Latilactobacillus sakei subsp. sakei DSM 20017 = JCM 1157: one gene and its partner. The main gene of each other region encodes a partner of the protein of the gene in region 2 in a complex. Links are inferred from orthologs where the notes say so. Each region holds a gene or a part of one and is shown on either strand. Other genes may lie near its edges.

Region 1 (3,064 bases), 1.2 Mb from region 2 along the record:
TTAGGTCATGAATTCTTTATCTTTGAAGATTCAGAAACAAATGGCACAAGCATTGTTTACAAACGCCAAGATGGTCGTTATGGTTTGATCGAAACAGATGAATAAAAAATTTTAAATAAACATCGTGAAGGGCTCGAGACAAACAAAATAGTGTTTGTTTCGAGCCCTTTATTTATTTTCAGAATAAGACTATAGGTAATAGGGTTAATTTTATGCCTAATCGCATGTATTTGTTTAAGCATCAGGTTTTAATTGACTGTAATAAATGTTAGAATAAGATGTTAGTGGTCCAGTAATTCTAAAATTTAATTAAAATCATAGTGATCAGAATTTTCAGAGGAGAATTATAATACATGGCAAATTTTCTAAAATCATGGGTAGAAAGCGATAAACGTGAAGTTGGACGAATGGGCAAAATTGCCGATAAAGTACAATCTTATGAAGATGAATACAGTAATTTATCTGACGAAGCGTTACAAGCTAAGACACCTGAATTTAAAACAAGATTAGCAAATGGCGAAACATTAGACGATATTTTACCTGAAGCATTCGCGGTCGCTCGAGAAGGCGCTAAACGTGTGCTTGGTTTATTCCCATTCCGGGTTCAAATTATTGGTGGGATTACATTACACGAAGGTAATATCGCTGAAATGAAAACTGGTGAAGGTAAAACGTTAACCGCCACAATGCCCGTTTATTTGAACGCGCTTGCGGGTCAAGGGGTTCATGTTGTTACCGTCAATGAATACCTTTCAAGTCGTGATGCGACTGAAATGGGTGAATTGTATAACTGGTTAGGGCTTTCAGTTGGTTTGAACCTAAACGCGAAGACCCCTGAAGAAAAACGCGATGCTTACAACTCTGATATTACGTACTCAACTAATAGTGAACTTGGCTTTGATTACTTACGTGATAACATGGTTGTTTACAAAGAAGAAATGGTACAACGTCCATTGAACTTTGCAATTGTCGATGAAGTGGATTCAATCTTAATTGATGAAGCCCGGACACCTTTGATTATTTCTGGACAAGCAGAAAAATCAACGGCACTTTATATCCGTGCGGACCGCTTTGTGAAAACCTTAAAAGAAGATGCAGATTATAAAATCGATTGGCCTACAAAAACAATTAGTTTAACAGAAGCCGGTATTGGCAAAGCTGAAGCTAATTTTGGTCTAGATAACTTATATGACATTGAAAATACAGCTTTGACGCATCATTTGGATGAATCATTGCGTGCTAATTTCATCATGTTGAAGGATATCGATTATGTGGTTCAAGATGGTGAAGTCTTGATCGTTGATCAATTCACTGGACGTGTGATGGATGGTCGTCGTTATTCAGATGGCTTACATCAAGCGATTGAAGCCAAAGAAGGCGTTGAAATCCAAGATGAAACCAAAACAATGGCCAACATTACGTATCAAAATTATTTCAGAATGTATAACAAACTTTCAGGGATGACTGGGACGGCTAAAACCGAAGAAGAAGAATTCCGTGAAATTTACAATATGGAAGTTATCTCAATTCCAACTAACCGCCCAATCGCACGTAACGATAAATCAGATGTGTTATACCCAACGCTTGAAAGTAAATTCCACGCCGTTGTGAAGGACATCAAATCACGTTACGAAAAAGGCCAACCAACATTAGTTGGGACGGTTGCGGTTGAATCATCAGAATTACTATCACGTTTATTAGACGAAAATAATGTGCCACATGCTGTCTTGAATGCGAAAAACCATTTCAAAGAAGCTGAAATCATCATGAATGCTGGCCAACGGGGCGCTGTTACAATCGCTACTAATATGGCTGGTCGTGGGACTGATATTAAATTAGGACCTGGTGTCACAGATTTAGGCGGTTTAGCTGTTATCGGTACTGAACGTCATGAATCACGACGGATTGATAACCAACTTCGAGGCCGTGCTGGTCGTCAAGGTGATCCTGGTGAAACACAATTCTATATGTCATTGGAAGACGACTTGATGAAACGTTTTGGTTCAGAACGAATCAAAGCATTCCTAGATCGGATGAAGATTTCAGACGACGATGCTGTCATCCAAAGTAAGATGATTACGCGCCAAGTTGAAGCCGCACAAAAACGGGTTGAAGGGAATAACTATGATACACGTAAACAAACCCTTCAATACGATGATGTCATGCGTGAACAACGTGAAGTCATTTATAAACAACGGATGCAAGTCATTATGGCAGAAGACAACTTAAAAGAAGTGATTATGCCAATGATTTCAAGAACGGTTAAACGAATCGTTCAATTGCACACACAAGGTGATACAGCAGATTGGAACCTTGAAGCAATTCATGATTTTGCAACGACTTCAATGGTTAGTGAAGAACAATTAACACTTGAGAAGTTACAAGGCAAGTCAGCTGAAGAAATCGAAGCATTATTGATGACTTTTGCAGAAAAGAATTATGCAACAAAACAAAAACAATTATCTGATGAAAATCAAATGCTTGAATTTGAAAAAGTTGTTATTCTCCGTGTTGTTGATGAACGTTGGACAGACCACATCGACGCAATGGATCAACTTAGAAATTCAATCGGATTACGGGGCTACGGTCAAATGAATCCATTGGTTGAATATCAAGAAGAAGGCTACAGAATGTTTGAAGAAATGATTAGTGATATCGATTACGATACAACTCGACTCTTCATGAAGGCGGAAATTCGTCAAAATATTCGACGCTAATTAACGAATGGCTGAGGCAATTGACTTAGCCATTTTTTAATGGCATGAAATCAAAAAGAGGTTAATCAAATGGAATTAAGTGAAGCAAGACATTTATTAAACGAAATTGAGAGTAAAATAACGCAGTTCAGGGGGTCTCTTTGACTTAGAAGGCCTTCAAGAAAGCATCGCACAAAATGAAGCACAGATGGGCGATCCTGATTTTTGGAATGACCAACAATCAGCGCAACAATTAATTGATCAAAATAATGTGTTAAAGGAAAAGTATGATTCTTTTAACCAATTACAGGCGCAGTTTGAGGAATTGAGTGTCACTTTAGAGTTATTACAAGAAGAACCTGATGACG
Region 2 (2,978 bases):
TCATGGAATTAGCAGGAATCGATGATGTGACAAGTAAAACATTGGGTAGCAAAACTGCTATCAACGTTATTCGTGCCACAATTGACGGTTTAACTCGTATGAAGACTGCTGAACAAATCGCAGAATTGCGTAATATCTCTGTAGAAAGCTTACAAAACTAGGAGGATAACTGAACATGGCTAAATTAAAGATTACTTTAAGAAAAAGTGCTGCTCATCGTCTTCCAGAACAACGTAAAATGGTCAAAGAATTTGGCTTGAACCGAGTAAATAGTTCTGTAATCAAACCAGATGATGCTGCAACTCGCGGTGTGATTTTCAAACTCGCACATTTAGTAACAGTCGAAGAAATTAAAGACTAATTTCAACATATATTGCAAGGAGGTGCGCACAATAATGAAACTACATGAATTGAAACCTAACGAAGGTGCTCGCGATGTTCGCAAGCGTGTCGGTCGTGGTACGTCTTCAGGTACTGGTAAAACAGCTGGCCGTGGACAAAAAGGCCAAAAGGCTCGTAGTAAGGTACGTTTAGGCTTTGAAGGTGGGCAAATACCTTTATTCCGTCGTATGCCAAAACGCGGCTTCAAGAACATCAACCGCAAAGAATATGCTGTCGTTAACCTTAACGATTTAAATCGTTTTGAAGACGGTACAGAAATCACAGCAACTGTATTAATCGAAGCAGGTGTTGTTAAGAACGAACTTTCAGGTGTTAAAGTATTAGCAAATGGTGAATTAAACAAAAAATTGAACATTAAGGTAAGCAAGTATTCTGAAGCTGCAAAAGCTGCTGTAGAAGCTGCTGGCGGTTCAATTGAGGTGATTTAATTGCTTAAAACACTAAGAAACGCATTTAAAGTCAAGGAAATCCGTAGTAAGATTTTGTTCACTTTAGGCGTTTTGATCGTTTATCGTTTAGGTGCACAGATTACAGTACCAGGTGTTAACGCTGGCGCGTTAACCAAGTTAGGATCAACTGGTTTGATTCCTTTACTTGATACTGTTAGTGGTGGTGGCTTGGCGAATTACTCCATCTTCTCGATGGGGGTTTCACCATTCATCACGGCCCAAATTGTGGTTCAATTACTACAAATGGACATTGTGCCTAAATTTGTTGAATGGAGCAAGCAAGGTGAAGTTGGGAGACGTAAACTTAACCAAGTGACGCGTTACTTAACGATCATCTTAGCGTTTATTCAATCAATTGGGATTACTGCTGGCTTTAACTCACTCAGTCAAATGGGCTTGGTTAAAGATCCAGGAATTAAGACCTTCGTTAGCATCGGGATCATCCTTACGGGTGGTACGATGTTAATTACTTGGTTAGGTGAACAGATAACTGATAAAGGTTTAGGGAATGGTGTTTCAATGATTATCTTCGCGGGTATCATTGCGCGCCTCCCAAGTGGCCTTCATCAAATCATCAAGGAACATGTCTTGAATGCTTCTAAGGGTGAAATGTGGTTAGGAATCTTGTTCGTTGTTGGCTTAATCGTAGCGGTATTAGTCATTGTGACTTTCGTTACTTGGGTTCAACAAGCGAACCGTAAGATTCCAATCCAATATACACGTCGCGAAGCAGGTGCAGGTGACAACAGTTACTTACCACTAAAGGTCAATGTTGCTGGTGTGATTCCGGTTATCTTTGCTAGTTCATTTATTATGACACCTCAAACAATCTTAATGGCCTTCCAGGCAAGTCATGGTGAAGATGCTTGGTTCAAAGTTATGTCAGACATCTTCAGTATGCAAACTGTGACAGGTTCGATTGTTTACACGGTGCTCATTGTTCTCTTTACCTTCTTCTACGCATTTGTTCAGGTTAACCCTGAAAAAGTTGCTGAGAACTTGACCAAACAAGGGAGTTATATCCCAGGTGTTTGGCCCGGTAAAGGTACCGAGAAATATCTCTCCGGCGTATTAATGCGACTATCGACTGTCGGTGCGTTGTTCTTAGGGGTAATTGCATTATTACCTCAATTAGCAGCAAACCTCGGTGGTCTACCTCAATCAATTGGTTTAGGTGGGACTAGTTTACTAATCGTCGTTGGTGTGGCGCTTGAAAGCACACGTCAACTCGAAGGTTTACTCATGAAACGGAAATACGTTGGCTTCATTCGATAAGCAATTATCGTTTAAAAAGTATTGAATCCTTGTTTTAAATAGGAGGCAAAGGCATGAATCTCATGTTAATGGGACTTCCCGGCGCTGGTAAGGGAACACAAGCTGAAAAGATTGTTGACGCTTATCATATTCCACACATCTCAACTGGTGATATGTTTAGAGCTGCTATGGCAGATCAAACAGACCTTGGTGTTAAAGCTAAGGGCTTCATCGACAAAGGTGAATTGGTACCAGATGATGTGACAAACGGAATTGTCGAGGAACGTCTTTCACAAGCAGATACTAATGTAGGTTATCTTCTTGATGGATTTCCTCGGACACTTGACCAAGCGGATGCTTTGGCAGTGATCACTGATAAATTGAACAAACCTTTAGATGGTGTGATCAACATTGATGTTGATCCTGAAATCTTGGCTGATCGTTTATCTGGTCGCTTCATTTGTAAAACTTGTGGTGCAACGTACCATAAGCTTTACCATCCAACTCAAGTGGAAGGCACATGTGATCGCTGTGGCGGCCACGTCTTCTTCCAACGAGAAGATGATAAACCTGAAACGGTTAAGAATCGCTTAAAGGTCAATATCGAAATGAATACACCTTTACTTGATTTTTATGAAAAACGTAACCTGCTTTACACGGTAGATGGGAATCAAGAAATTGATGACGTGTTCGCTGCCGTTAAAAAAGTACTTGATACCATTAAAGACTAGTCATCAACTCAAGTGATCTTTTAGGTCATTATTCACGTAAAAGCCTGACTTGTTGTTAATGACTAAGTACTCAGTGCTTTTAAAAATTTAATGCTTGTGATATAATATCTCGGTATGACACTAGGGTGAGTGCGGAGAGCTC

The links. Proteins that work in one complex are often made in the same cells at the same time.
Region 1: the proteins of secY (region 2) and secA are in contact, whole or in part, in a crystal structure (PDB 3DIN), measured with the Thermotoga maritima proteins. The link is inferred for Latilactobacillus sakei subsp. sakei DSM 20017 = JCM 1157 from one-to-one orthologs. Residues at the interface, in WP_004081795.1 of Thermotoga maritima: Glu108, Gly109, Glu110, Glu111, Ala236, Glu237, Arg238, Arg239, Ile240, Thr241, Ile242, Gln243, Tyr244, Ala245, Arg246, Arg247, Val248, Thr249, Gly250, Arg251, Arg252, Val253, Tyr254, Gly256, Ala257, Ser258, Thr259, Tyr260, Leu261, Pro262; in WP_004082002.1 of Thermotoga maritima: Glu261, Ala262, Arg263, Lys300, Ala301, Arg302, Thr303, Ile304, Ile305, Leu323, Tyr324, Asp325, Pro326, Val329, Ser330, Tyr333, Ile336, Lys340, Phe345, Val349, Glu363, Phe364, Tyr374, Ser375, Gly376, Gly377, Glu393, Ile395, Thr482, Ser483.

What each region holds. Positions count from the first base shown.
Region 1 is NZ_AP017929.1:1,906,687-1,909,750, reverse strand. What follows is about bases 6-3,035. They hold secA (preprotein translocase subunit SecA), read left to right. Parts: upstream 6-353; coding sequence 354-2,717; downstream 2,718-3,035. Other genes in these bases: hpf (ribosome hibernation-promoting factor, HPF/YfiA family), read left to right, coding at 6-105. Also shown: more of hpf, read left to right, coding at 1-5. UniProt on the Escherichia coli protein: Required for protein export, interacts with the SecYEG preprotein conducting channel.
Region 2 is NZ_AP017929.1:713,534-716,511, forward strand. Bases 35-2,978 are described here. They hold secY (preprotein translocase subunit SecY), read left to right. Parts: upstream 35-830; coding sequence 831-2,126; downstream 2,127-2,978. Other genes in these bases: rpsE (30S ribosomal protein S5), read left to right, coding at 35-161; rpmD (50S ribosomal protein L30), read left to right, coding at 176-361; rplO (50S ribosomal protein L15), read left to right, coding at 396-830; LEUCM_RS03585 (adenylate kinase), read left to right, coding at 2,180-2,836. In the rest of the region: more of rpsE, read left to right, coding at 1-34. UniProt on the Escherichia coli protein: The central subunit of the protein translocation channel SecYEG. Consists of two halves formed by TMs 1-5 and 6-10.